DNA from 2 places in the Soehngenia saccharolytica DSM 12858 genome. Region 2 is predicted to be linked to the other one. Evidence: riboswitches for the same ligand, from Rfam matches in the RefSeq annotation. Region 2 holds a riboswitch; the other holds the start of a gene.
The links. A riboswitch is a leader RNA that binds a small molecule or an ion and turns the genes downstream of it on or off. The one in region 2 is predicted to bind cobalamin.
Positions count from the first base shown of each region.

Region 1: another riboswitch for cobalamin. It lies ahead of BO51_RS07090 (hypothetical protein); the one in region 2 lies ahead of BO51_RS03345 (ABC transporter substrate-binding protein).

Region 1 covers NZ_JCANTN010000022.1:19,584-35,440, forward strand. Annotated here, with positions in the region: gene BO51_RS07015 (putative bifunctional diguanylate cyclase/phosphodiesterase) at 1-383, shown strand, start outside; gene lpdA (dihydrolipoyl dehydrogenase) at 411-1,793, opposite strand; gene BO51_RS07025 (dihydrolipoamide acetyltransferase family protein) at 1,806-3,128, opposite strand; gene BO51_RS07030 (alpha-ketoacid dehydrogenase subunit beta) at 3,141-4,121, opposite strand; gene pdhA (pyruvate dehydrogenase (acetyl-transferring) E1 component subunit alpha) at 4,121-5,206, opposite strand; gene BO51_RS07040 (pseudouridine-5'-phosphate glycosidase) at 5,371-6,279, opposite strand; gene BO51_RS07045 (PfkB family carbohydrate kinase) at 6,279-7,373, opposite strand; gene BO51_RS07050 (BglG family transcription antiterminator) at 7,641-9,710, shown strand; gene BO51_RS07055 (hypothetical protein) at 9,710-9,931, shown strand; gene BO51_RS07060 (PTS sugar transporter subunit IIB) at 9,944-10,267, shown strand; gene BO51_RS07065 (PTS sugar transporter subunit IIC) at 10,271-11,593, shown strand; gene BO51_RS07070 (PTS sugar transporter subunit IIA) at 11,586-11,921, shown strand; gene BO51_RS07075 (hypothetical protein) at 12,020-12,292, shown strand; gene BO51_RS07080 (hypothetical protein) at 12,310-12,804, opposite strand; gene BO51_RS07085 (hypothetical protein) at 12,806-13,246, opposite strand; gene BO51_RS07090 (hypothetical protein) at 13,266-13,769, opposite strand; cobalamin riboswitch at 13,867-14,036, opposite strand; gene BO51_RS07095 (TDT family transporter) at 14,303-15,226, shown strand; gene BO51_RS07100 (C-GCAxxG-C-C family protein) at 15,238-15,702, shown strand.
Region 2 covers NZ_JCANTN010000007.1:40,981-56,837, reverse strand. Annotated here, with positions in the region: gene BO51_RS03410 (hypothetical protein) at 1-624, shown strand, start outside; gene BO51_RS03405 (S41 family peptidase) at 742-1,968, opposite strand; gene BO51_RS03400 (murein hydrolase activator EnvC family protein) at 2,022-3,152, opposite strand; gene ftsX (permease-like cell division protein FtsX) at 3,166-4,068, opposite strand; gene ftsE (cell division ATP-binding protein FtsE) at 4,052-4,738, opposite strand; gene BO51_RS03385 (5-formyltetrahydrofolate cyclo-ligase) at 4,845-5,426, shown strand; gene BO51_RS03380 (glycosyltransferase family 4 protein) at 5,419-6,519, shown strand; gene BO51_RS03375 (DUF4330 domain-containing protein) at 6,531-7,019, shown strand; gene BO51_RS03370 (DUF4330 domain-containing protein) at 7,030-7,506, shown strand; gene BO51_RS03365 (O-antigen ligase family protein) at 7,522-8,940, shown strand; gene BO51_RS03360 (pyridoxal-phosphate-dependent aminotransferase family protein) at 8,948-10,090, opposite strand; gene BO51_RS03355 (ABC transporter ATP-binding protein) at 10,141-11,403, opposite strand; gene BO51_RS03350 (FecCD family ABC transporter permease) at 11,414-12,463, opposite strand; gene BO51_RS03345 (ABC transporter substrate-binding protein) at 12,477-13,400, opposite strand; cobalamin riboswitch at 13,486-13,663, opposite strand; gene BO51_RS03340 (VanW family protein) at 13,703-15,091, opposite strand; gene nth (endonuclease III) at 15,105-15,764, opposite strand; gene BO51_RS03330 (DUF503 domain-containing protein) at 15,783-15,857, opposite strand, start outside.

The sequences.
Region 1 (15,857 bases), on a different contig from region 2:
ACCCTGACTATATTGAGTTTGAAGTTACAGAATCTTCGCTGCTTAATAACATTGAAAAAACAGTTGAAATACTAGATAAAATAAAAGAAATGGGGTTTAAACTTTCTATGGATGATTTTGGCACAGGCTATTCCTCTTTAAATTACTTAAAGAATTTGCCATTTGATAAAGTGAAATTGGATAAGAGCTTTATAGACAATATAGAAACGGATGAGAGAGATCATTTGATGGTTAAATCTATCATTGAATTATCTCACAGGTTAGGCTTGCTAGTAGTAGGAGAAGGTGTCGAGACTAAAAATCAGAGAGATTTGTTGTGTATATTGGAATGTGACTTCATTCAAGGATTTTATTATGGAAGACCTGAACCAATAGATAATTGATATAAATGGGTGGAAATTCCACCCATTTTATATATTTAATGGCTTGTCAATAGCGGCTAAACTTGCTTCCACTATCGCTTCGGTCAATGTAGGATGTGGATGAACTATCTTTGCCAAGTCATAGATTGTACCCTCTAAGTTCATTAGTCCAACTCCTTCGGCTATCATATTTGAAGCATCATTACCAATTATATGCAAACCGATGATTTCGCCATACATATTTTTATCTGCCAAAATCTTTACAAAACCAGCAGTTTCGCCTTTTATACTTGCCATGCTGTTTGCAGATAATGGAAATTTCCCTACTGTACAGTCAATATTTTTTATTTTAGCCTCATCTTCGGTTAAGCCAACACTAGCGATTTCAGGGAATGAGTATACAACTTTTGGAATTTTAAGATAATCAATTTTGGAATCAATTCCACAAATATTTTCACTTGCTATTACACCTTCAAAGGATGCTACATGAGCTAATGGCATTTTTCCATTGACATCACCTATTGCAAATACATTCGGTATACTGGTTCTAAGATTTTCGTCTGTTAGAATAAATCCCATTTCATCTTTCTCAATTTTCAAGTTTTCTACACCACTTAAATTTGGCTTTATTCCATAGAATACTATATATTTGTCTGCAGTGAATTCCTTTTCTTTGCCGTTTTGGGTTAAAGTAATTTTATCGTCGCTTATCTTCGTTATATTAGCATTGTTTACTAGTTTTACACCACTTTTTTTAAGTTGCCTTTCCAAAGTTTGCGATAGTTCGCTATCATATTGAGGAAGTATATTTTTATCACTATATATCATAGTGACGTCTGTGCCTATTGAGTTGTAAAAAGTAGCATATTCTACTGAATAGGTGTCATTTCCTAATACTAGAACCTTATCGAACTTCTCTTTTTGAGTTAAAATACCCATGTTATTGATCGCTTTGCCACTGTCAAAGCTCTCTTTTAAGCCATCTATAGCTGGGATATAGGGTTTTGAACCAGTTGCTATTATTAAATTGTCAAAGGATAAAATATCCCCCTCAACATCTATAGTACTTTCATCAATTACTTTTCCAAATCCATTGTATAAATCTACACCGTTTTTCTTAAATAACATGTGAATACCTGAAACCAGTTTGTTAACAGTTTCATCTTTTTTTAGCATCATTTTTTCAATGTCGACATACACTTTAGACTTGTCGATTCCACCTATGCCGAAGTCTTCACTTCTCAAAATATCTTGAAAGTGTTTTGCATAAGACAACAGTGTTTTAGTTGGAATACAACCCCAATTTAAGCATATACCACCTAATTTGTCTTTCTCTACTACTGCTACTTTTTTTCCAAGCTGACTTGACTTTATGGTTGCTATATATCCTCCGGGTCCCCCGCCAAGCACAACTACATCATATTTCTTCATGTCGCTCACCTCTTAAGCTTTAAGCAAAAGCATTTCTGGATTTTCTAGCAATTCTTTCATCATGTTTAAAAATCTAGCTCCACTTGCTCCATCGATTATCCTATGGTCATAGGACAATGAAAGAGGTAGAATCCATGCTTTTACTATTTCATTATTCTTAATTATAGGCTTTTGAACTATTCTTCCAACTCCTAAAATTGCTGACTCAGGGTAATTTATTATTGGGATTCCATAATATCCACCTATAGAACCGTAATTTGTAATTGTGAAACTACTCCCCTTTAAATCTTTAAGTTCAATTTGGTTATTTTTTGCTTTGCTAGAAATTTCATCTACTTTTTTAGCTAACTCAATTATGCTCAATCTATCTGCATCTTTTATGACAGGCACCATTAATCCTCGCTCTGTATCGGTTGCGATACCTATATGATAAAATTTCTTTAATATCAATTCATCGTTTTCTTCATCAAGTGTTGAATTGAATTCTGGCATTTGCTTAAGGACTGCTATAGTTGCTTTAATTATAAAAGGCATAAAAGTTAGATTGATTTCTTCTTCTCTTAATGAATCTTTATATCTTTTTCTAAATTCATATAATTCGGTTACATCCAGTTCATCCATCGCAGTTGTATGCGGTATAGTAAATCTTGATTGAGTCATTTTTTCAGCAATTGTCTTTCTTATCTTTGTCAGAGGAATTCTTTCAACTTTTTCATCTTCAATCAAAACTTTTTCTTCTTGCGCTTTACGAGCTGTTTTAACTGTTTCATCTATCGCTACTTCTTGTTTTCCAACTTGAGGTTTTTCACTAGCTTTAATTATATCCTCTTTCATAACTCGACCATTTGGTCCACTTCCAACAATTTGATTTATATCCACGCCTAAATCTTTAGCGAGTTTTCTTGCAACTGGCGTGGCGAGAGCTTTTTTGACCTCATCTTTATTTTCACTTCTGAAATTGCTCTCATCGCTGGGTGCTATTACTTCGGAAGATGCAATTACTTCGCCAACCACTCCTGCATTTTCTTCTTCAACAATTTCTTTTTTCTCATTTAAAGTATCTTTTTTCTCTACTGGAGATTCTTCATCGGCAGCGCCTTCGGTATCTATGACTACAAAGACATCTCCAACATGAATAGTATCGCCATTGTTTGCCCTCAATTCTACAATCTTGCCGGTTTTGGGAGAAGGTATTTCAGTAGTAACTTTATCTGTTTCAACCTCTGCTACAGAATCTCCTTCTTTTATTAAATCGCCTTCCTTGACAAGCCATTTAGTAATTATACCTTCATGAATACCTTCTCCTATATCTGGAAATTGAAATTCAAATCTCATTTTTACTCCTCCTTAGTAACGCACTACATCTTCAATAGTTTTAGCAATTCTCTCTGGCGTTGGTATATAATGCTGCTCTCCTCTTGGCAAAGGAAAAGTAGTGTCAAAACCAGTTAACCTTGTTGGTGGAGCTTCAAGATATAAGAATGCTTTTTCATTGACAATAGATATTATTTCAGCACCTACTCCAAGAGTCTTTGGAGCCTCATGGACAACTAAAATTCTACCGGTTTTCTTCACTGATTCTACAAAACTGTCTCTATCCATAGGCGCTATTGTTCTTAAATCAATAAGTTCAACTGATATATCTTTGGCCTTTACCATATCGATTGCCTTTTGAACATCTCTTACCATAGCTCCCCATGAAACAACTGTGATGTCCTCACCTGATTCTATAATTTTCGCTTTCCCTATTGGAATCTCATATGGTCCTTCTGGCACTTCTTGTTTAAATGCTCTATAAATTCTTTTGGGTTCCCAAAAGAGAACAGGATCATTATCCCTAATAGCAGATATTAGAAGCCCTTTAGCATCATATGGCGTAGATGGTATAACGACTTTCAAACCGGGGATTTGAGCATACAAAGCTTCTGTACTTTCTGAGTGATGCTCTAATGCCCTTATTCCCCCTCCATAAGGTGCTCTTATAACCATAGGAAGATTGTACTTGCCTCTAGAACGATTTCTCATACGAGCCACATGACTTATTATTTGATTAAATGCTGGATAAGAAAATCCTGAGAACTGCATCTCAACAATAGGTCTAAGCCCATTTACTGCCATGCCGACGGCTGTACCGACTATTGCAGATTCGGCCAATGGAGTATCAAAAACCCTTTTCTCTCCAAACTTCTTTTGCAAGTCTTGTGTTACTCTAAAAACTCCACCTTCCACACCGACATCTTCACCATATACCACAATTGATTCATCTCTATCCATTTCTTCCATAAGAGCTTGATTTATTGCTTGCACCATATTTAAAGTATTGGGCATTATTTGTTACCTCCTTCTAAAAAAGCTTTATATTCGAATAATTGTTCTTCTAGTTGCGGTGTCATCTTTTCATAAGTGAATTTAAAGATATCATCAATTTCAGTATCTGATTTTCCTTCTATTTCTTCAAAAGTTGCAGTCACATCTTTTTCAAGTTCAGCTTTAGTGTTTTCAACCCATTTATCATCTATTAACCCTTTATTTTTCAAGAAAAGTTCTAATCTTAAAATAGGATCTTTTTTCTTCCATTCCTCTACTTCTTTATCTTCTCTGTACTTTGTAGGATCATCACTTGTTGTGTGAGCTCCTAGCCTATAAGTGAATGCTTCAATTAAAGTTGGACCTTCACCGTTTCTTGCTCTTTCAACAGCTGCTTTTGAAGCGTTGTACATAGCAAATAAATCGTTGCCATCTACTAGTATACCGGGCAAACCATAAGCAATTGCTTTTACGGCTAAATTTTTGCTTTTAGTTTGAACTTTTCTTGGAGTAGATATGGCATATTGATTATTTTGTATTATAAAGATTACAGGAGCATTAAACACTGCTGCAAAATTTAAAGCTTCGTGAAAATCCCCATGAGAAGTACCGCCGTCTCCTACATAGGTCATTACGACGCTTTTTTCTCCCTTTATATTATTTGCCATACCTATACCTGTAGCATGCTGTAGTTGTGAAGCGATTGGAACAGACACAGGGAGCATCTTTACATCGTCTGGAAAATGACTGCCCCATTCATTGCCATACCAGTAAAGATAAATATTCTTTAATGGAACCCCCTTAATTAGCCAAGCGCCTAATTCTCTAAAAGCTGGGACAAGCCAGTCATCTTTTTCTATAGCAAAAGCACTGCCGATTTGAGCTGCTTCTTGCCCTATATTTGGCGCATAGGTGAGCATTCTTCCTTGTCTTTGATACGAAAGCGCTTTTTCATCAATAGTTCGTTCGTAAAGCATAGTCTTGAAAAGATACAACAGCTCATCATCACTTAAATTTGGTTGATCTTTATCGTCAACTAGATTTCCGTTTTCATCTAGTACTTGATACATCTTGTTATCCAATGGATTGTATTCATCAAATATCATAAACTAACCTCCTGTTATAATTGATAATCGTTATCATTTATTATATATATCTCCAAAAATAAAATAATTAAACAGTAAATTAGTAGGAATTTAAATTCATAAGATTGCGACAATTATATATAAAAAAAGAGTTCGCATAAGCAAACTCTAATTAAAAAATTAAACTATTTATTCATTTCAACTGCGATTTTTGCTGCTAACAATGCATTGTTATAAACAAGTTGTATATTTGCCTCGAGTGATTTCCCCTCAGTTACATCTTTTATCTTTGATAGAAGAAATGGCGTGAGAGCTTTACCTTTGATACCCTTTTCATTAGCCTCTCTTACAGCTTCTTCTATGCTTTTATTAATTAATTCTTCATTCATGGAATACTCTTCAGGTATAGGATTTGCAATGAGCATACCGCCTTTTAAGTTCAAACTCCATTTAGCATTAATTATATCTGCAATTTCTTTTGGACTATCAACACGGTAATCAACGTCAAACTCGCTGCTTCTTGTGTAGAAAGCAGGGAGTTTATTAGTTTTATAGCCTAGAACTAACACTCCTTTTGTCTCTAAATACTCTAAAGTAAGACCTAGATCTAAAATGGATTTTGCCCCAGCGCATACTACTGCTACATTTGTTTGAGCAAGTTCTTCGAGATCTGCGGATATATCCATAGTAGTCTCTGCTCCCCTATGAACTCCACCAATTCCGCCTGTTGCAAAGACTTTAATTCCAGACATTTCAGCGATTATCATAGTTGAAGCAACTGTAGTGGCGCCATCCTTTTTCATAGCACATACATATGGGATATCTCTTCTAGATACTTTTAAAATTCCTTTTGTCTTTCCCATGTAGTCTATCTCTTCTTCTGTTAGGCCTGCGATGAGCTGCCCATTGATTATTCCAATAGTAGCAGGTACTGCGCCATTATCCCTTATGATTTTTTCTACATTCAATGCGGTTTCAACATTTTGTGGATAAGGCATACCGTGCGAAATTATCGTGGATTCTAGTGCAACCACAGGCTTATTTTCTTTTAAAGCATTTTCTACTTCTCTTGACAGTTTAACAATATTTTTCATCAATATTCCTCCAATTTGTTTATATATTCTTCTAACTTTTCTACGGATATATTTTTATTTATTGTATCTTCTGATTCCATTGCCACAAGGCTTGCAGCCATCGCATATTTGACGCTCTCTTTGAATGGTAAGGTATTGTATTCACCAAAGACTAATCCTGCTTGAAATGCATCACCTGCGCCAGTAGCATTCTTTATATTGGCTTTCTTGGCTTTTAATCTACCATGACATCCTTCTGTGCTATAAAAAGCACCTTTCTCGCCAAGTGAAATCACTATATTCTTCACACCTAAATTGTGGATGATATTGCTTGCTTTTATTAAATCCTCTTTATCCTCTATCTTTATACCTGTTATAGCTTCAACTTCGAGTTTGTTAGGCTTAATAGTGTGAAAATACCCCAACACATCTTTTGCTCTCAAAGCTTTGGAAAAAGAAACAGTATCTAAGAATAGCTTCTTATCCTTATAATTTTCGACTGCATATTCGAGTGTTTCTTTCTCTAAATTTGTATCTAGCACTATTATCTCGCTACCTTGCAATGTGATGGCATTTTCATACAGATAATTCTCATTTAGATATTTAAAGATATCCATAGAGGAAATAGCTACATCCATATCCATTTTCTCATCTAGTATTGCTAAATATGTGCCGGATGATTCATTTGAGATGGTCTTTATGTAACTAGTGTCTATGTTAGCTAGCTTGCATTCATCGACAATTTTTTCTCCGTACATATCATCTCCAACCACTGTAAACAATTTGGTATTTATTCCTAATCTGGATATATTTTCGGCAATATTTCTAGCAACGCCGCCAACTGACAACTTTACTAAGCCGGGGTTCGAGTCGTTTCTACGAAGCAATTCATTAGGGAATCCTACAATGTCGACATTTGCTCCTCCGATGACGCTAACATATCTCGACTCTTCAATTAAATAGCCTCTGCCCTTAATGATTCCCTTTTTAGTTAAATTGGCTATATGAACTGCTACACTCGACCTAGTAATATTTAACATTTCGGCTATTTCGTTTTGAGAAACTAGAGGATTTTTTTTGATGATGTTTAATATTTCAAGTTCTCGGTTTGTCATAATACCTCCTAAGCATACGCTTATATTAATAAACTTATGCTTATAGTATAAGCCTATATAAATCAAAATGCAACATATATTTTTTATATTTTTTTATAAATCCTATGTCAATTCATCATTGATTTAAAGATTAAAGGAAATATTAATATTTTGTCATATAACCATGACACAGATCTTACAACTTTGTGTTTAATATAAGCAATATAGTAATATAATATAGATGTAAAGTTATTTAATATTAAATAAATGGCATTGAAGGTGTATATTATGTCAAATCTAAGCGCGCGACAGTTTGATATATTTAAAAGACTATTGGATGGTGAAAAACTTAACATCGATGTTTTGTCAAATGAATATGGCATTAGCAAAAGAACTATATATAGGGAGATAAACGCTATAAATAAATATCTTTGCGATAATTACAATGTCATATTATCCAATGAAAAAGACGGGATAAAGTTAATTGCAGATGAAAAACAAATTGAAACAATCAAGATGGATTTTTGGACTAAGAGACCTGCTATTTCAATAGAAGAGAGAAAAAAGCTTATATTATCAGAGCTATTGAAAAATAGCGAGCCATTAAAGTTGGATTATTTTGCTAAAAAGTTCAATGTTTCATCAGCTACCATAAGCTATGATCTCAAAGATATAGAAAAATGGCTAAATGAACAAGATCTAGTTCTAGTTGCAAAACCTGGATATGGAGTTGGTGTTGAGGGAAAAGAAAACGATATTAGAAAAGCTATTATAAATTTCTTATATGAGAATGTTAAAAAAGATATTCTGATAGATGTATTAAATAAAAATTCTTATGCCAATGATATGCAATACGACCTTGATAGGTATTTAAAGGGAATTGTCGATATAAGCACACTCAATACAATAGAAAAATCAATAAAAAAGCTTGCAAAAGAGATTGAATTTGAAATGGTAGAAAGCTCTTATATGGGATTACTCATACACCTTGTGCTCGTTGTAAAAAGATTAGAGGCAGGGGATAAAATAGATATAAACCCAATCAAACTCAGAGAGCTGAAGATGTCTGAAGAATATCAATATGCAATAGTACTAGCAGAAAATTTACAAAAAGAACTAAACATACAAATTCCGGAGAGTGAGATTGGTTATATAACGATTCACTTAAAAGGCGCTAGATATAAGGATGTCACTAAAAATTCCGTTGACGAGAGCTTATTAAATATAGTAAACTCAATGATTTCCAATGCGGAAGAAATATTCTCTGCAAATTTTAAACAAGATGAGGTATTGTTTAATGGCCTATTAACCCACATAGGTCCAGCTATAGATAGATTGTTGAGCGGTTTAAATATCCGAAATCCATTGATTGATGACATAAAAAGCAAATATGCGGATCTGTTTACAAAGACAAAAGCAATTTGCAAAACTTTAGAACGCGAAATAAATATACCAATTCCGGATGATGAAATTGGATATATTGCAATGCATTTTGGAGCTTCAATTGAAAGAAAAAACAAAATTAAAAAGCAATATAATGTTCTAGCGGTTTGTGCCAGTGGCATAGGAACATCTAGGATGATGCTATCTAAGCTTCAGCTATTTCCTCAACTGAATGTGGTAGATGCGGTATCCAGCATGAAATTAGATGAAGCTTTAAACAAGTTTGATATCGACTTGATTGTATCAACTATACCGATTAAAAATACACAGATTAAGAGTGTTGTAGTAAATCCACTGTTGCTTGAAGATGATATTAAAAAGATCCAAAATGCATTAAAGACAGATTTGATAATGGATAACCGCAATTATGCAGTGCAAAGCAAAAGAGAATTTGACGCAATGTACATTGCAAAGTATGGTAAATACCTATTGGACATTTTAGAAAACTTCACAGTAATTGATTTAAAACAAAGCAATTCAAAGGAAATTATCAGAGAATTTCTTCTTTATTTGCAACATAGAGGCTATATAAAAGACATTTTGGATATAGAGGAAAAGCTGATAGGCAGAGAAGAGTTAGGGGCATTGGTTCTTCCAGAAAGGCAATTTGTGATATATCACTGCATTACAGAGCATATAGAGAAACCAATAATCTCAATTGGTAATTTGAAAAATGAAGTAATGATGAAAAACTTATTCAACAACAATGAGAGAGTACGTACAGCCATGTTGCTACTTTCGCCTGATGACAAAGCTTCAATTAGACTAATTGGAGATATAAGCGCAGCTTTGATAGAAGATATACAATTGCCTACTAGGATAAGTTCCGCAAAAACAAAAGAGAATATGGAAAGAATATTTTCAGATTTATTGAAGGTCAAGTACATGGACGAAATAAGGAGAGAGATGATGTGATGTTCTTTTTAAGTAAAGTGCAAGTTAAGATTTTTTACATTATTTTACTGGCAATATGGGGAGTTTCTGGAATATACACTATGGTCAATGAAGGTGTTTCCAGAGGATTGGTGGTGCTATTGTTTGGAGGTGGATTTATAACTTTTATATATTATGCTCAAAAATTTTTCATAAAAATGATAAAAGCTGAAAACAAAGCTTATCAAAAATTAAAAAAATAGGAGGATGATCATATGGCAATACATGCCGTAATTTTATGTAGCTGGGGTGCAACATCAAGCGCTTTGGCAAAAAAAGTTTCAGATGAGGCAAAAAAACAGGAATTGGATGTAGTTGTAGATGCTGGCGGAACAGGGGAGTTTAAAAAGAATGCGGAAAAATATGATGTAGCATTGTTAGAACCTCAAGTAAGACACCTGAAAAAAGAGATTGAGACAATTGCAAGTAAATACAACATTCCAGTGGATATTGTAGATATGCAAGCATTTGCAGTAATGGATGGCAAGAAAATATTAAAACAAATAATAGATCTTGCCAATAGCAAGAAGGAGGGCTAGTTTATGGATGGGAACAAACTAAACAACAGCCGAATTATGAAGTGGTTAGAAGAAAAAGTCATGCCGGTACTTGCAAGAATAGCACAAAATGTCTATTTGCAAGCTATAAGAGACGCATTTAGCAGTTTTGCTCTTCCTGTAATACTAACTGGGGCAATATTCTTGATCATTGCTAATCCTCCTACAGGTATAAACTGGGGTCCTATTATAGCTTGGGAAAATGCAGTAAAACCTATAATGGCACAAATATTGATTCCATTCAACTTGACTTTTGGAGTCATGGCGTTGATGGTCGCATTTGGTACAGCATATAGTCTTGCTTCTCGTTGGGATTTAGATGAATCTATGACTGGCTTGACAGCCATGTTAGCATTTTTAATAACATGCTTTCCAGCGACAGACATAACAAGCGTAAGCTTTGGAGAAGTATTGAATTATTTGGGAGGACAAGGGCTGTTTATTGCCATCATAGTAGGTATAATAACACCTATAGTAGTCAGATTTTTCAACAAAAGAGGAGTGGTCATAAAGATGCCTGAGCAAGTGCCTCCATATGTAGTGAGAAGCTTTATAGCTCTAATTCCTATGTTTACTATGATTATACTTGCTTGGGGAGTAGAATGGATAGTTTGGTCTAGGTATCAGATAACCTTGCCACAGCTTGTAATACAAGTTTTCCAACCGCTAGTTGTAGCTTCAAATAGTTATCCAGCAGCTATAGCTGAGACAATTCTAATGATGCTATTGTGGTCATTAGGTATTCATGGAATGAATGTAGTATCCTCTATCGCATATCCATTTTGGATGAGCCAATTAGCTGCAAATGCTGAAGCCGCAGCATCAGGAGCAGAGTTAACTGGAATTATAACTGAACCATTTTTCCATGTATTTACACATATAGGTGGTTCAGGATTAACTTGGCCATTGGTAATCATGTTCATGTTCTCAGCATCTGTACAATTAAAAACTATAGGAAGGGCGTCTTTAGTTCCAGCGATATTTAATATAAACGAACCTGTAATTTTCGGAGCGCCAATAGTATTAAACCCAATATTGATGATACCATTCATGTTGGCGCCTATGGCAGCAGTAACAATAAACTATATTGCATTTGCTACAAATATCGTCGCAAAACCTTTGCTACAGCTTCCATTTACAGTGCCGGTATTCTTAAGTGGGTTTATCTCTAGTAGCGGGGACTGGAAGGCGATAGTATTGCAACTTGTAAATATAGTAGTTGCTGGAATCATATATTATCCTTTCTTTAAAATGTATGAAAAACAGTTAATAAATTCAGAACAAGAAGGAGTAGTTGCAAATGAGTAATGATAAAATCGATGAAATGGATTTAGAAGAGATTATATACAATCTGGTGCTTCATGGAGGGAATGCAAGAGCCGAAGCGTACGAAGCGCTAGAAGCAGCAGAAGAAGGCAGATTTGATGATGCGAAAAAACACTTAGAAAAAGCTGATGAAGAATTTTATGAAGGGCATGACTATCAAAATAAATTAGTCCAAGGCAAGCAAAGCCAAGTTCCAAATTTCCTTGTAGTGCATGCTCAAGACCAACTTATGACTGCACTTGCTGAGAAAAATTTAATAAGTAGATTGATCAATTTATACAAAAGAGTGTATGACTTGGAAAACAAATAATAACGGCACCCCTATTTTATGGGGTGTCTATTTATATTTTTGACTAAATATATTATAATTTAGAAAAAGATAAAATAACTTGAAATGAAGGTGGTACATTGGAAGGGAATTTATTGCTTGTTTATCTACTTTTAGGCTTGATAACTTTGTTTTTGCAAATTGGATTTGCCACAAAAGAGAATAAAATCACAGGGTTTATATTGCCAATAGCATTTTTAATTACAGCTATTTATTATTATATTAGAGGAATATCAAATGGAATTGGGAATACTGAAGAAATAAGAGTAATGACAACTATTGGAATAGAAGGATTTATTATTTCCATAATAGTTTATTTGATAATTCGCTTGAGAAGAAAAGGGGGCAAGTAGAGCAAAAGCTCTACTTTTTAAGTATTAAGCTTTAGTAAAAGCTTTTTTAAAGGATTTAGCAAAAATAATGTTGCAACAAAAGTAACTAAAGCATTTACTATAGATACTTGAAATCCCAGCAATAAACGAACTATCAATCCATTATAGTCTAATCCGGCAGCAATTATATAAGGTATGTCAATCAAAGTTCCACATATAAACGCCAAGAAAAACCCTAATAGTGAAAGTGCGTACTCAGATCTTATTCTTTTACCTACAGTCGAATATATAAAAGCGTATTGCGGGAAAACAACTAAATACATTATTGTCCAGAGCCCAAAGCCACGTGTGAGCATCACCAAAAAGCAAAATATGGCAACGGCTAAATACGATTCATCTCTTTCTAGGCTTACCCCATACAAGAGGATAGTGAAGTTCACAAGCTCTACATATAGTAGCCCTGAGCCAATGAATTGAATAATATACAAAATGCTTGCAAGCATGGCTACTCGTGTTATTTTTTTACTGCTCATTTTACATTCCCATATCTTTAGTATAGTGGAATTCTATTTCATCTCCTTCGTTAAGACCAATCGAATCAACGCCCGGAGCTTCTCCTATTTTCATATCAAGTCCTTTTTCTTTGGATTTATACGAATACATCCACCAAGGTCCATTTGTCATGTCGGCAGTTTCAAGACCCAACAAGCCATCTAAAAATCTTCCATATTGCGTATCAGTCATTTTCACATTCAATTTTTCTTTATTTTCTTCTAGAAAATCTCCAAGATTCTCCTTTTCAGTTTTAAATTTTGTTTTTTCCATCAGCACTTCTCCGGTGGTATCATTGATGACTGTGATATAAATGTCTTTTTCGAGATCACTGCCTTGGAAGTATTTGTTTATTCCAAAAAACACTCCTGCAACCAAGGCTATTGCAAGAATTGCCAGTATAATTTTTTTAGTATTTTTCATTTTATTCTAATTCCTCCAGTTAATAAGATTTTGATATAAATTCAATTTCATTTATGTTTTCAAGCCTGTTAGTTTCTATTGCAAATGCAAACAGAAGATTAGCTGCCAAATTTGAAAAATCTATGAGCACCTGTGGCACAATTACACCTGATTTTTCAATTAGATGTAGATTTCTAGTGACAATTTTAGCTTCGCATCTTGCATTGTGATATAAAGTTGCAATACTAGAGCCTGTGGGGTATACAAAATTAATTAGTCTGTCTTTGTTTCTATCTTTTAATACATGATACATTATCAAACCTTCTTTGATATCAGCTTCGGAAATAGCCATTTTACCTCTTAGTGAGCCGTTCAAGTGCAAAACTCTCTCCAATAGCCACCAAGTTTCTTTTTCTAATGGAGTGTTTTGAGACAATATATGGCCTAGAGAAGCAGAAAGCTTGTCGGTGAGAATTTCATGATCTACAATTTTTGAATCTTCATTTAAAAAAGGATAACTTATTAAATCATAATCTGGTTTCATTTTAAACCTCCTCATAAACATAAAAAAAGCTCCTAAAAAGGAGCAAAAATACAATATAAAACTAATTGTTTCTTGTTTCCTCCTTTCCCTCCGAAAGTAAAACATAGTCTTTAAGGCAGGTCTCCTGGCTTATGGCTTAAACTTATCAAACCTTCCCATAGCAAAGCTACAGTGGATAAATGATAAGCATACCACATACAGTAGCGGGGGCTGCAGCGTTTCACGCATTTCCCTATTAAGTAGTACACCTTAAAAGAAATATGAAGTTGATAATATAATACATCATTATATAAGTTAGTTCAATAGGAAATTATAAAATTGACCTTTGCCGCTTATATAAATTGAAATAATAGATGTATCTTCCTTCGAAACTCAACATCTAGATTAGAATTGATAATTAAGCACTATAGTCCTCGGTTTTAAAACATAGATATTTATAAATTCAATTAAAATTATATTTTTATAAAACATTTCAATAACTATTCCCAAGATTTTATGGTAGACTGATAATTGACAAATTAAGGAGGGATCTTATGGAGAAAATCAAAAAAATTCCATTGCCAATTTCAGGGCTTATACTTGGGCTTGCGGCATGTGGGAATTTAGTACAAAGCCGTGGAGAAGTATATCGCAATATTTTCGGTATTATTAGTGCTATATTAGCAGTGCTTTTAATTATTAAAATATTTATGTCATTTGAACAGACAAAAAAAGATTTAGGAAATCCAGTAATTGCAAGCTCGTTTCCAACATTTAGCATGGCAATTATGATTTTAAGTACTTATTTAAAACCTTACTCTGATCCACTAGCTAGATGTTTGTGGATAGTTGGTTTAGCATTTCATATCATATTGATAATTTGGTTTACAATTAATTTTGTATCAAAATTTGACATTAAAAAAGTTTTTCCTTCGTGGTTCATCGTATATGTAGGGATAGTAGCCGGATCAGTTTCTTCTAAAGCATTTGGTTATGAGTCTATTGGAAGGATACTGTTTTATTTTGGATTAATAAGTTTTATAGTATTATTGCCTGTTGTAATAAAGAGAGTATTTGTTGTGAAAGAAATGCCTGAGCCGGCATTGCCAACTATAACTATTATGACTGCTCCAGCAGGGCTGTTACTTGCAGGATACATGAATGTATTCGGAAATAAAAGTTATGGGATTGTTTTAGCGCTTTTAATAGTTTCGCAAATTCTTTATATTTATGTGCTAACTAGATTGCCAAAGCTATTGAGCTTAAAATTCTATCCGTCTTATTCTGCATTTACTTTTCCAACTGTTATAACAGCAATAGGGATAAAGGGAGCAGCAAACTATTTAAAAGGAGTTAACGAATCATTAAGCTTTTTAACTTCAGTTGCATTGATTGAAGAAATAATAGCAGTTTTATTGGTTGTATATGTTTTAATAAGGTACATTTCATTTTTAAGTAAAAAGACAATTTCTAATTAAGGAGTGATATGATGACTAGAGAAGAATTAGTTAATCAAGTGAAAAATGAAGCTGAAGGCTATTTTCAAAGAGGAGAATTTTTCTGTTCTGAAGCAGTTGTCAGAACAATAAATAATTTGCTTGGGAAACCATATGAAGATGACATAGTAAAAATGGCATCAGGCTTTCCAATTGGCATAGGCAAATCAGGTTGTTTGTGTGGCGCGGTAAGTGGGGGAATCATGGCGTTGGGAATGGTTTATGGCAGAAATTATGGCGAGAAAATGGACGATTCAATGTTTCCTGTGGCAGCAGGATTGCATGACTACATAAAAGAAGAGTATGGGTCAACTTGCTGCAGAGTTATGACAAGAAAATGGGCTGGAGACAATTTTCAAAGTCCTGAAAGAAAAATGCATTGTGTTGAGATTACTGGGAAAGTCGCAGAATGGGTCGCAGACAAATTAATTGAAGACGGTAAAGTAGTTGTAGAATAAGAGAACACTGTATGGTTTAACCATACAGTGTTTTAAGTGTGCCCAGCATGAGCAACAACTAGGTGGTGAAAGTCCACTACGGGCTTGGTAGTAGGAACCGTTAGCCAAGAGCAAGGGTGTCCATGGTGACGTGGAATCTGAAGGAAGCTAGAGGC
Region 2 (15,857 bases):
GATAAAACTTCTTGGAAAAGTCAAAATGAATTGTACTTATTAGATGTTTCCGCAGTAAATGATTCAAGGATTTACAGATATAATTTGAGTGAGCAGAAATATTACTTATATTGTCAACTAAATAAAAATATAGCTAACATTAAATCATATGGTGATGAAATAATAATTGAAGAACTATTGTATCCAGAAAAGAACAACAGCATATATAAAGTGAATGAATCTGGCGAATTGTCATATATTGACGATGGTTATAAAGCTACGGTAATAAATAACGATACATTGGTATATTTAAAATTTGATGAATCAAAAAACACCAATTCTTTAAATATATACGATTTAAAGAATAATCTCGCAATAAAAACTTTAGAAAAAGATTTTGTATATTATACGCAAACATCAAATTCAAAGATATTCGCTATGGAAAACATAGGTCTGACCGACCTTTATCAAGCGTATGTCATTGATTTATATAGTAATGAACAAACTCAGTTGGGGAAAGTATTTGGATTGAAAACCATCTATGATGTTGATGAGGATAAAATCTATACTAATTCAGCTCTTCCTTATGATACAGATTCAACTCCAATAATTTTCTCAATAAAGGCAAACAACTTAAATAAATAGTTTCTTAATTACTTAACTAAGTCTAATTAAAAATTTAAAAATAAGCTCCTCATATTATTAACAGTTCTTCATTAGACCTAGTTAATTTATGAGGAGTTTATTTCTTATGAATTTGTTCTATTCATTTATTTTGTTTTGTAATACTTCAATCGCCTTTTGAAGTTGGTTGTCTTGGTCCAAATAATCTGGTCCAATGTCTTTTACTCCTTCGTTAAGTTCAACTTCAATATCTGGTTTTATGCCTATCCCATGAATGTTTATGCCATTAGGTGTAAAATACTCAGATACAGTTATCTTTAAACCTGAACCATCAGGTAGATCTTTTATTCTTTGGACTACTCCTTTGCCAAAGGTTGTTGTTCCAACTAAAGTTCCTCTTTGATGGTCTTTTATTGCTCCCGCTAGTATTTCAGAAGCGCTAGCACTGCCCTCGTTTACTAACAGAACAATTGGCAGCTTAGTCATGTTGCTGTCAGAATACAAATATTCCTTATTCCCATATTTATCTTGAGTGTAAACAATTATCTTCTTATCTAGTAATTCATCTGCTATGTCTGCACACACATCCAACAATCCACCTGGATTATTTCTTAAATCTATGATCAGACCTTTTGCACTGCTGCCTTCAATATCTTTCAATTGCCTTTTAAAATCATCAGCTGTGTTTTTATCAAAAGAAGTTATTCTTATATATCCAATCCCATCCTCTAACATCTTAGATTTAACAGAAACCAATTTTATAATTTCTCTAGTCAGTTCTACATCAAATGTGCTGACTTCACTAGATTTATCTTTTCTTAGAATTGTGAGTACCACCTTAGTTTTAGGCTCACCCCTCATTATTTTTACAGCTTCATCCATATTTTCAGCAAAAAATTCTTTTCCATCTACTTTTAATATCTTATCTCCAGTCTGTATTCCTGCTTTTTCTGCAGGAGTGTCTTCTATTGGGGATACTACAGTGATTAAATTGTCATCACCCGGTGTTACAATGATTCCAACTCCACCATATTCGCCGTCCGTTTCAGCATTAAAGCTCTCATATTCATCTTTAGTCATGTACACTGAATATGGATCATTTAAAGCATTGACCATTCCTTTTAATTGTCCATCCAATAAAGCTTCTTCATCAACTTCCCTAAGATACAATTCATCTATTGTTTTCCTTACTAAAGCCACCTTCTTATTGTCTTCGTATAATTCCTTTAAAACTTTATATTCAGAACTTGGTATTATCACTTTATCATTTACATTTACTGTTAAATAGTTCGATAAAGCAAATGTAACTACATTACTTACTATTAAAATAATTAAAAATATGATCGTTCTTTTTTTGTTTTTCATTTTGCACCCCTTATAATATGAAACTAAAAATAAAAAAGGAGAGTACTCTCCTTTTACTTTAACCAAGGTATAGGGTCAACATAAGCCCCATTCTTTCTAACTTCAAAATGCAAATGAGGACCAGTAGAGTTACCTGTGCTCCCAATTTTTGATATTGCTTGTCCTCTTGAAACAGTTTCTCCTTCTGACACTAGTATTGAAGAATTATGTGCATAGAGCGTTACTATGCCACCTCCATGGTCTATCATGACAGTCTTTCCATATGATCCAAGCCAATCTGCGTATATTACAATTCCATCGGAAGCTGCCCTTGCCTTAGTCCCAGTAGGTGCAGGTATATCTATACCTGTATGCAGCTTTTGAACATTAAATATCGGATGAATCCTGTATCCAAATGAAGAACTGATTCTGGAATAGCCTTCAACTGGCCATAACATTACTCCACCAGAATAAGGATTAGTATTTCGTTGAAGTTCAACTATCTTAGACTCAATTTGTTTTGCATATTCATTTAGCTTATCATATTCTTTTTCATATGCGTCTATGTCCTTGACTAATCTTCCCATGAGATCTTCTTTTTGTCTGCTAACCGTTTCTAAATCCCTTTTTCTTGATTCCAATTTAGATTTCGTTATTTCAACTGAAGCTCTTTGTGCTTCTAGTTCTACTTTCTTCTGCTCGACTATATCGCGCTGCTCTTTCATGTATTGTATTAATTCCTTATCTTGCTCAGCGATTGATTCTATCATAGTTTGCCTAGATAAAAAATCTTTAATATCCCCAGACGACAACAAAACTTCAAGATATCCTACATTCCCATTTTTATACATAACTCTTAACCTTTGGTTAAAAGTATCAGTTTTTTCAGCTATGTTTTTTTCTGCCTCTGCTAGATCTTTTTCAGCTTGATCAATATTTGCATTTATTATTTCCAATTCTTTTTCCACATTGTCCAATTCACTCTGTGCAGTTGAAATCTTCAAGTCCAGTTCTTTAATCTGGTTTTCTAATGTGTCGGTTTGGTTTTGCATGGATTCTAATTCTTTCTTAGTCTGATCTATTTGAGATTGTATTTCCGATTGCTGTTTTTTTAAATCGCTTATTGTTTGCCCATAAACTTGAAAAACAGTTGAAAATATAAAAACCATAGCTACAAATAGCGAAATCATCTTCTTATGTTTCATTCTCACAATCCTCCTAAACATTTAGAAACTTTTTAAGCGATAGCATACTTCCCATAGCTCCAATACCAGCTCCAATAGTCAAAAATATAACCGCAATATCAGTGATTATGGACTCAGGAGGTATTAAATAAAATGTGAACATATTATAGAAGCTCTCATTCATATTGAGGTATAAATATCTGTATGCATAATAGACTACCACTATAGAAAACAATGCTCCAACCAATCCAAAAAACACACCCTCGATTATAAAAGGTCCCCTTATGTAGCTATTAGTAGCTCCAACATATTTCATTATGTTAATTTCTCGTTTTCTAGAAGTTACTGTTAACTTGATTGTATTGGATATTATAAAAATAGAGACAAAAACTAAAACAGAGATTATAATTATTCCGCCAATCCTTATATAGCTTGCGAAACTCAACAATCTATCAATTATATCTTTATAATATTTCACTTCTTCGACTCCGTCAAGTGTTTTTATTGAATTTACTAAATTATCTGCAAGTTCAATATCTTCAACTTTGATAATATAAGAATTTGGCAATGGATTTGTTTCTAAATCCTCCAAAAGATATGCATCTTCTCCCCAATCTTGTTTCATCAAATCAAGTGCTTGTTCCTTTGATCTATATATAACTGATACTACACCAGAAATATTTTTAGCTGTTTCTTCTATTTTTGTCATCTGTGAGCTACTTATATCGTCTTCTAAAAATACTTCTATTTCGTCAAATTTCAATTTTGTATCATTTACGACATTATTTATGCTCAATATCAATACTAAAACTATTCCAAGTATCATCAAAACAGCAGAGATGCTAGTAATTGAAGCCAAACCCATGCTCTTGTTTCTCCACATGCTCTGAATCCCTTGTTTAAACATATTTCTAAATACTCTAAGCTTCACTGCCATACCCACCCTTCTCTTCGTCTCTAATAATTCGTCCATTTTCCAGGGCTATAACTCTTTTTCTCATATTGTTTACAATTTCCTTCGCATGCGTAGCCATTAAAACGGTTGTCCCCCTATTGTTGATATCCACCAATACTTTCATTATACCATTTGCAGTTTCAGGGTCAAGATTTCCAGTAGGCTCATCTGCTATAAGCACTGGAGGATTGTTTACAATTGACCTTGCAATAGAAACTCTTTGCTGTTCTCCTCCGGAAAGTTGATCGGGATAAGAAGAGGCTTTTCTACTCAAGTCCACCATGCTTAGAACTGTTGGAACTCTCCTTCTTATCGCTCTAGGGCTAGCGCCTATTATCTCCATCGCAAAAGCTACATTTTCATAAACTGTCTTATTAGGCAGCAGCCTAAAGTCTTGAAACACCACTCCTAATTGTCTTCTTATAAAGGGTATCCTCCTATTAGGTACTCTTGTTATGTCAGCGCCATTCAAAAATAATTTGCCTCGTGTAATTCCTTCTTCTTTTAAAAGAAGTTTAATTAAAGTTGATTTCCCAGCTCCACTTGAACCTACTAAAAATACGAATTCGCCTTTATTTATTTCAATGTTGATGTCATACAAAGCAATAACACCATTCTTATACTCCTTAGAAACATTAACAAATCTAATCAAATTTATCACCTCAAAATTCAGTTTCCACTTTTATATTTCATTTTGCTTTCTAATGATATATTATATTATAAATGGAAAGATAAATAAACACTTGAGGTGATATTCTTTGAATAAAAAAATATTGAGAGAACAGATATTGGAAATTAGAAAAAGTTTAAGCATAGAACAAGTCGAAAGTTATAGTGATATGATAATGAATAGTCTCATAGAATCAAGCTATTATAAAAATGCTATCAATATTATGTGCTATGTCAGCTTCGACAACGAAGTGAATACTCACAATTTTATCAATAAAGCTATTAAGGATGGCAAAAAAATATCAGTTCCATATATAGACAGTAAAAATAAAATCATGCTTCCATGTTATATAGATAACTTCAATCAATTAGTTCCAGGATATTTTGGCATACTATCACCAGATCCTAATAATATAAAATTAGCAGATGAAAAGTCTATCGATTTAGTAATAGTACCTGGAGCGATGTTTGATAAAAATGGGTATAGGATCGGCTATGGTGGCGGTTATTATGATAAATTTCTTCCATTACTAAGTGAGGACGCTGTAACTATTGGCCTTGCGTTTAGCTTTCAAGTAATTGACAAAGTTCCTTCTGAAAAGTATGATATACCTGTTGATTTTATCATCACTGAAAAAGATTTTATAGAATGTGAGGTTAAAAATGCTTAATATTGTGCATATGTTCAATTACTTAGGGCATGCTGGTACTGAAATATCTGTCTATAATACAATTAACGAAATCAAAGAAAAAGCAAATATTATAATAATATATTCTAAAGATGGCCCAGGAAGAAAATTGTTTGAAGAGATTGATATTCCTTTATTACAAATGGAAATGGACAAAACATTTGATATAAAAGCTGCTATAAACTTAAAAAAAATTTGCGTAGAAAACAGTGTAGATGTTGTACACACTCACTTTTTAAGAGAACACTCTATAGCTGTGCTTTCAAAGTGTTTAGGCAATAAAGTAAAGATAATAAACAGTCGACATATGTTTTTTGAGAATAAAAAGTCAGTTATATATCTTAATAAACTCTTATCTTTTAAAACAGATAAGATAATTGCAGTGAGCAAATCAGTAGAAGAAAAGCTCATTAAAGAGGGACTTCCTCGTGAAAAAATATCATATATACCAAACGGCATAGATTTAGATAAATGGAAATCTCCGCCAAAAGAAAATGTCAGAGAAATGTATAATATTGATAAAGATGCCATAGTCATAACTTCTGTGGCAAGATTCAGATGGGAAAAAGGGCATAAATTTTTTATTGATTCGATAAGAACTTATTTTGAATTAATGGAAAAAGAAAAAGTCAATAAAAAAGTAGTATTCATATTAGTAGGTGATGGAGCTTTATTTGAATCCATAAAAGAATATGCTGATGAACTTGGAATAAATGAACATTTAATTTTCACAGGTTTTAAAGATAATGTAATGGATTTTTTAAAAGCATCTGACTGTTTCATTTGCCATTCACAATATGAGGCGTTTGGCATATCTCTGTTAGAAGCGATGGCTTGTAAACTCCCTGTCATTTCGACTGATAGCGGTGGAACTAAGGAAATAATTGAAGATAAATTAAATAATGGCATTTTGGTCCCATATGGTGATAGTGAAAAATTAGCGGAAGAAATGCTAAAACTTACTAAGGATGATGAATTAAGAAATCGTATGGGGAAAAACGGCTATGACTCTATTGTAAGTAAATACGATTTAAAATATTTAGCAGAAGAGACTCTAAAAATTTATCTAAAATAGGAGGAATTCACATGAATAAAAGCGATAAAAAACTTCATAAAAAATTAAATGTCATTGATATAGTGATCGGGATAATCTTAATTGCACTTGTTGTATTTGCATTAAACAAACTTGGAATAATCGGCGTTAAAGATATCGTTGTGAATGAAGAAAGTAAAATAGAAATCATATTTTTTCAAGAGGAAGTTAATGCCTTCACTGCGGAAAATGTGAAAATAGGAGACCCAGCAAGTGAATCTTTGCTAAATGCAAGTTTTGGAAATGTCACTGAAAAGAACGTGGGTCCTTCCATATCTTATGGAAAAGATAAATTCGGTAGACAAACCACTTCAACTAAAGATGGATATTCATCTATATATATTACGTTGACAGCAAATGGAAAAGTTGGAGACAATGGTGTAGTAATTGGCGGAAGTACTTATTACATTGGTCAAATAATCAATTTAAAAGTAGGAAGTTCAATATTCTACGGTAGAATAGATGCCGTAAATCAGCTTTAGGAGGTTTGTTATGAGAAAACACAAATTTACTTGGATAGACTTACTAATCATTATTGTAATTGTATTAGCTGCGGTTAGTGTAAAATCTAAATTCGAAAAAGCGAATGTAGCTACAAATGAAGTCCAAAAAAAAGATATTGAGATATCTTTTTATATTGAAGCGGTTCCAGAAACAGTACTAAACGGTATACATATAGATAGCCCTGTGAAAGAATCAATTCAAGGTTCATCTTTTGGCAAAGTTACCAAAATTGAGAAAGGTCCAAGTGTCGTCTTTGCTAGTGACGATTCTGGAAATGTTGTAGCTTCAGAGAAGGAAGGGTATATATCATTGACACTGACTATGAAAGCGTCTGGCGAACTAAATCCAAATGGAATATCTCTTGATAAATCTGTCTACTATGTAGGGCAAACAATAACTTTATATGCTGGCAATTCAATACTAAAAGATGGCAGAATCTCTTATGTAAACATCTTAAATGAATAACAAAAGGAGATTTATATGAAAGATACTCTTATAAGGCAATTACAAAATAGCAGATTTATTAATTACTTAACAACTGACACTTCAAAAAATGTAAATTGGGCTAATAGCATTTCATTGAATATCTTAATTTACATTATCAGTTTGCCATCTATCCTTATACATTTAGTTTATTCTAAATTGAGTAATGTATTTGACAATAGCTATTTCATCAAGTTTTTCAAATTTATTGGATCTAATTTACATTATGTAATAGGAGTGTCTATAATTTTTATTTTTACAATTCCAGATCATTTGTGGAGCAATTTATATGCTGTCATATTAATTGCTCTTATAACAACATTATTTTATTTTAAAAAAGGATTGTCTGAAAATCCTAAGTTGGAACTAGAAAAACTAGATTACTCACTCATTATTTTTTTTCTAACACTGTTCATAGCAGGGATAGGTTCAGTGTTCCCAAGAGAAAGTTTTAATCAACTTGTTTTCTATATTGCTACTTTCGTATTTATAGCTGTCATAATATTGGAAGTTAACTCAGAAAAGAAGCTGTTTGATCTTGCGAAATTTATAGCAGTGACTGCTATCCTGACTTCTATTTATGGATTATATCAGTGGAGAATTGTCGGAATAGAAGTAAATCCATCGTTAACTGATTTAACTATCAATCAAAATCTAGGAGCAAGGGTTTTTTCAAGTTTTGGAAATCCAAATGTATACGGCGAATTCTTGGTTTTATCAATTCCGTTTTTCTTTCCGCTCTTTTTAAAAACTAAGAATGTAGTATACAAAATTTTAATTGTTTTATCATCGTTGCCTGTTTTATTGATGTTATTTAAGACTGGTTCAAGATCAGCATGGGTGGCATTTGCAGTTTGCATTTTCATATTCGTTTTCTTATGGAATAAAAAATACATCCCTGTTCTGATTGTCCTTGGACTTGCTGCAATACCATTTCTGCCAAGTTCAATTTACAATAGGTTAATGACAATATTTAATCCAAACGACACATCATTAAAGTACAGACAAATGATTATGGGGCCAGCTTTAGTAATGCTCCGAGATTATTGGATCACAGGCGTTGGTTTAGGAAGCAAGACAGTATCCTTAATTTATCAGAGATATAAAAGCTTCGGTCTGACGACAGTAGCACACACTCACAACTTATTTATTCAGCTATGGCTTGAAGCAGGGATTTTATCGATACTTTCTTTTATCATGTTCATGTTTAGGCTTGCTAAAAACAGTTACATTAAAATCAATAAATTTAAAAACTCTAAACAATCATTAATCATTTCTGCATCTTTGGCTAGCACACTTGGAATACTGGTCATGGGTTTAGCTGATTATGTTTGGTTTTACAATCGTATATTTTTAATGTTTTGGATAAATATCAGCATGGTTCTATGCGCATTAAACTTAAAGCAAGGGCAGTAGCCCTTGCTTATTTAACCAATTCTTTTTGAATTACATTTACTCCTTTTGATAATTTATCAATGTTAAATTTATACAATGTTCTTTCAATACTCGCAATTGAAGAAATCAAGTCATGTTTGTCAATATTTCCCATATGCCCTATTCTAAACATTTTTCCCTTAAATGCTCCTAGCCCTGCTGCAACTTGAACTCCCTCTATAGCTAGAGTATTCCTGAACAATTCGTCTTCAATCCCATCAGGATAGAGAACATTTGACAATGTATTAGCTCTGTATCTTTCGTCGGCAAGTATCTTAAATCCAAGCTCTTCCAAAGATTTTTGATAAGCTTTCCCAAATAATTCATGACGATAAATCCTATTTTCGATACCTTCTTCATTTATAAGTCTTATAGACTCTTTTAATGCCCAAATCAAGTTCACGCTCGGCGTTGCAAAGTATTTGCTTGGTTCATGCATGATTGGCAACCAATTATTGAAATCTACGAAGTATTCGCTTATAGCTCCGAGTCTTTCCCTAGCTTTCATGGCTTTCTCATTCGCCCACAAAATAAGCAATCCAGGAGCCACCCCAAATGCTTTTTGTGAAGCCGTAAATAATATGTCTATATTCATGTCATTCATGTATTCTTCTTCCCCAGCGGTAGCACAAACTCCATCAACTATATAAATGATCTCAGGGAATTCTCTCAACATTTCACCTATACTTTTAATATCAGCTTTTACACCGGTTGAAGTATCGACATGCGTTACTATAATCGCATTGTAAGCTTTTTTCTTCAAGGTTTCCCTGATTAAATCTATAGGCACAGATTTACCCCATTCAGCACTTAGGACATCGACATTTATTCCTTTGTTTTTAGCAATATCGATAAATCTATCCCCGAAATAACCATGGGATACAACTAATAAATTATCCCCTTTTTTTAACACATTCGCTAAAGACATTTCCATTGCTAAAGTGCCACTGCCAGAAATCACAAAAACTTCACTATCTGATTTTACAATTCCCTTTAATTCTCGTAAACAATAATTAAAATCATTTACAAAATTCACATCTGAAAACGCAATGGTCTCTCTTCCCATTTGGTCTTGAATACTTCTTGATACAGGTGTTGGCCCTGGAATCATCAGTAATTTTTTTGTTTTCACATAATCATCCCCATATTTTAATATATACATATATTGTACCATATGAGGGGTTACTTAGACTTATAATTTTCAATATAATCCATTAACTTGTCAATTGAATTAAAAACTATCATACCTTTTGAAATTAGATCGTTCATTATTTTTGTTGCAGTTCCATTAGTATAATCTATATTTTTCTCTGAATCTTCATTTAAATAAACAACTTTTTTCCCCTCATTTATAGCTGTAAGTGCCATCTCCAAGTTTAAAAGATTTCCATGCCCAATCGGAACTTGTGCGATGACAACTATGTCTTTAGTTTTCATTAAATTTAGGTTTCTATTGCTTGTTTCCTCTTTAATTGCTGAAAATGGCTTTTCCTCAACCATTTCAATTTTTAGACTCTTTGCTAATTGCCAGTCGCTATCCCCTACATTTAAAACTCCAACACTTAGATCTATTCCTTCCTTCAAAAGCCTTGACATTATTATTTGCCCACTGCCACCACCTGCTATTAAATGTATGCTGGGCAAAGAAGCATTTTTATCTCTTTTCTTCGGTTCAATAGGAGTTATAAACAAAGAATTTGTAAATTTATTCAACTCCACTATCGCTCTCATATTGTATGCATTTTCTATATTGGAAGCCGTCAACACTTCTCCTACATTCCCTGATTTTAATATTTGACCGTCTTTTAGCAATACTAGTTTGTCAGAATATCTACTAGCTAAATTCAAGTCATGCAGGACTGAAATTATTGTTAAATTTTGTTTTTTATTTAATTCTTTTAATAACTCCAATACTTCAATCTGATGGTTGATATCTAGATGTGAAGTAGGCTCATCTAATAATATTATCTTAGGATCTTGAGCTAATGCTTTAGCTATTAAAGCTCTTTGTCTTTCTCCGCCAGATATCTGTGTTACAAGTCTATCTTTTATCTCTAAAGTGTTAGTTAATGCCATCGCCCTGTAAGAAATGTCATAATCATATTTTTGATCGTTTTGAAACCGTTTTTGAAAAGGGTATCTTCCCATGAACACAAGCTCTTCGATGCTAAATTCAAAGTCTAAAAAAGTATCCTGTGGTACAAAAGATACAATTCTTGCTAATTCCTTTCTTTTATAGCTTCTCACATCTTTGCCATAAATGGAAATTTCCCCATCATAGTTTTCATAAATATTGTTGATTAACTTTAATAATGTTGATTTTCCTGCTCCATTTGGTCCAATAATGCTAAGAAATTGGCCTTCTTCAACGGTCAAATCTATGTTTTTCAATACTTTTAATTTCCCATATCCAAACTCTACATTGTTTAAATTAATAATATTCATATGTATTTCCTCACATCATTTTCTTTTTACTTCTCAATAAATATATGAAAAACGGTCCACCAAACATCGCAGTAATTATACCTACAGGAATTTCTACTGGAGAAATCAATGTTCTTGAAATAGTATCTGTAATTATCATAAATATAGCTCCGACAATGGCAGAACAAGGAAGCAAAATTTTATGGTCCGGTCCAAATATTATTCTGGCTATATGTGGAATTATCAACCCAACAAATCCAATTATTCCACTTACAGAAACAACTAATGAAGTGAGCAATGTTCCAAGGACTAGAATTATCCTCTTTGTTCTCTCTACATTCACACCCATGCTCTTTGCAGTTTCGTCTCCTGTGAGTAATATATTGAGCTCTTTTGAATAATAAATTAGCACAACTATAGTCAACAATATTGGTATAGATAGGCTTTTTACTGGATTCCATCCCTTTCCAGATAAACTACCCATCGTCCAATATATTATCTTCGACATATCATTAGAATTAACAACCATTAAAAATGACATAATAGCAGTAAAAAACTGCCCTACTGCAACCCCTGCCAGAAGCAAAGTATTTGTTGACAATTTATTGTTTATTCTGCCTATATTGTACACAATAAATACAGATATAATAGCTCCAATGAATGCGGCAAAAGTAATGCTTGAAAATCCATATTTAACATATTCAAGATGGTTTATGATAGCTATAGTAGCTCCCAATGCAGCCCCAGATGAGACCCCTAGTATATAGGGGTCTGACATAGGGTTTTTTAATAGTCCTTGGAACGATACTCCAGCAACTGACAGACTAGAGCCAACCAATATTCCTAAAATTACCCTTGGCAATCTTACGTTCCAGATTATTGCAAATTGAGCATCGGTTATATTCTCTATATTTACATATTTATTTATAATAGGAATTTTTGAAAGAATTATTCTGTACACATCTGATGCTTTTATATTTGCGCTGCCGATTGCCGACACGACAGCTACAATTATAGCAAGTAGCACCATTAAGCCAATTATAATGCTAAGTTTTGACTTTTTCCTATAATTATGTTCCATTTCTATCCCAACTTTAATTTATTTCTGGATGAATTGCTTTAGCGATTTCAGTTAATCCTTGAATAATCCTTGGTCCTGGCCTTGAAACTATGTTAGCATCTAATAAATACACTTGTGAATTTTTGATTGCGTCAATATTCTCAAACCCAGGTCTTGCTTTTAATGTTTCCAATGTTGTAGTGGAATCATTTGGAATTAAATATACTTCTGGATTCTTTTCTATCAATTTTTCAACATCGTATTGTGGATATGGGCTATCGGCATCTTTTGCAATATTCTCCCCGCCAGCTAGATTTATGAGTTCATCTATGAAAGATCCTGGCCCTGCTGTCATCAAAGGATCGTTATATACTTCATAGAAAACTCTCTTAGTCCCCAAGTCTTTAACTTTTGCAACTATTCCATCTCTCTCAGATTTCATATCAGATACTACCTCGCTAGCTTTATCACTGCACCCTGTAAGTACGCCGATTTTTTCTATTGTAGTAAACACTTCTTCAATAGTTTCTGGCATAAAACTAGCTACTACAATACCTGCTTCTTCAAGTCTTTTATTATCTTCTTCATTGCCTTGTCCATAATTTAAAACTAAATCAGGCTCAAGCGCCAATATCATTTCAAGATTCCATCCATCAAAGCCGCCTACTTTTTCAATTGATTTAACTTCTTCAGGATAATCATCTGCTGTAGTTACTCCAACAACTTTTTCTCCAGCTCCAATTGCAAATAGTATTTCTGTGTGACTAGGTGCTAAAGAAACGATCTTCTCTGCTGGTTTTTCGAGTGTGATGACTTTCCCAAAGTCATCGGTTATCTCAATGCTCTCTGTTACTTCTTCAGGATTTTGCTCAACTGGGCTTTTATTACTGCTACAGCCTGATATCGAACCTACTATTAATAATAATGCTAACAACAAATACAAAGTTCTCTTTTTCATTCATATACCCTCCTTGATGTAATTAATAAAACAAAAAAGCTTACCATGGAGGTAAGCACAAAAAAACTTATACACATCCCTCCCTCCGAGGCTTTAAATTTAGGCAGATATCCTGACTTATGCTTCATTCTACTTTCAACGCCTTCCCAGTTTCCCAGTGGCATAATGTTGATTTCGTCAGCATTCACAGTAGCGGGGGCTGTAATGGATTTACACCATTTTCCCTTTTAAATCTAAAAGATACCTAAATTTTATTAAATTGTCATATATATGATAACAAATTATTTAATTATTATCAATCCTTATTCTCCGTTCCCTGATAAATTTTGATCAATGGCTTGTGTTTCTTCTTTTTCTGGCCCTACCTCATAAATATAATCTTTCTCTTTATAATAATCTGAGGATATCTTAACTGTTTCAACAATATTTCCATTGACTATCTTGTATTTGTAAGTTGACACTTTATATCCATTTCTACCTTCTTGTATTAATTCCTTTGTCCCAGGCTCAAGATTTGGCTTAAGCTTTTCTATAGTCTTATAAGGTATTGTCTCCAATAATTTTGTTCCGATTTTTATTTTATAATCCCTGTTTGCGGCATCGCCGTAGATATAAAAATGAACGGTCTTATCAATTATTTTTGTATCAATGTAAATAGGAAAATCAAAATTATTTTTAAAAACCAAATCATAATAGGTTCCCGCAACTGCCGCATCAGTCCCTTTTGGAACATATGCAGGTGGAATTGAGTGAGGATGGCGCTCCAATATTTCTAAATCTGCTAGTAGCAGCGCATTGTATAAAGTCGTAGAGGTTTGACAAACTCCTCCACCTATTCCGGGTGTCAATTCTCCATTTACTATTACAGGGGCATCTTCATAACCGTTTTTCGAACTTCTCGGTCCTGTAGTTTCATTATATGAAACTACTTCTCCAGGTAAAACAATTAGCCCTTTGAAGGAATTTGCCGATAGCCTTATGTTGTTTATCCTCCCACTCGCGCTGGATTTAAAACTAGTTGAAAAATGAGCAAGTAGGCCGTTGACCTTATTATATAATTTTGCAGTGGTCTTAGGTTTTATCTCATCATAAGGCACATATATGTCATTTAATTGATCAATATTTGACTCTATCATTGATTTTAATTTTCCCTTATTAACTTCATACCCAACTACTTCATCAGTTATATGAAATTTTGTTCCATCAAATTTTAGAGTAGCATCTTGTGGTTCTTCATATAAAGTTTCACTTATTTCATCAACATATTTATCGATAGAATTTGGATCATAATAGTACACTAATTCAATGTTTAGTGGGTCTTTTAAAAGATTTCTAATGAATCTGTATCGCTCAATAAAGTTGCCTTCTCTACCAACATTATGGGCTTCTTCAACTGCTTTTCCATAATTATAATCATATCCCAAATCTTTCAATGACAATGTGAATTCAAATTCCTTATTTCTATCTGATAGAATTTTCATTTTCTTTGCTTCAATTTCTTTTATCTTTTTATCTTTTAATAAATTTATAGCCTCATCCCTTGAGTAACCTGATAGTTCAATGCCATCTACATATATTCCTTCGTAAAAATACACACTATTTAGCTTATTATTAATATAAAAATACGATAATACCCCTAATAATATTATTGTCAAAGCAAATGTCAAAGCAACTTTTGTGCTTCTTCTCATAAATCATTCCCCTTTATTTTCTAAAATTCAGCATATTTTTTCTGTGATATAAACATTTACTATTTATAGGGCATTCATTGCATGAAGGGTTCCTAGCTTTACATGTGTTTCTACCATGAAATATGAGAATATGATGAGCTTTGCTCCACTTTTCTTTTGGAATTATCTCCATTAGATCTTTTTCAGTACCCTCTACAGTTGAACTATTAGCTAACCCAATTCTATTTGAAACTCTAAAAACATGCGTGTCAACAGCAATGGCAGGAATGTTAAAAGCATTGCTCAAAACCACATTAGCTGTTTTTCTTCCAACCCCAGGCAACTTAATTAATTCATCAAAACTGTCTGGAACTTTCCCTCCGTATTTCTCCTCTAGCATGATACATGCATTTACAATGTTTTTAGATTTATTATTAGCAATTCCACAGCTTTTTATTATCTCTGCTAGCTTTTCTTCTCCTAAATTTATGTAATCTTTAGGGGTTTTAAATTCTGTAAATAATCTATCTGTTACTTTATTCACTCTAACATCGGTACATTGTGCTGATAGTATTGTAGCAATTAAAAGTTCAAATTCATTACTAAAATTCAGTTGAGCTTTCGCTTGTGGATATATTTTCTCCAATATGTCTAGCACATCTAAAGCTTCTTTTTTTGTTAATTTCTTTTTCATTTATATCAAGTACTCCTGTTAATAATAATTCGTTACACTATTTAGTATCTCTATCCTATCATCTAATTCCAAAAAATCAAGACATTCTTGGAT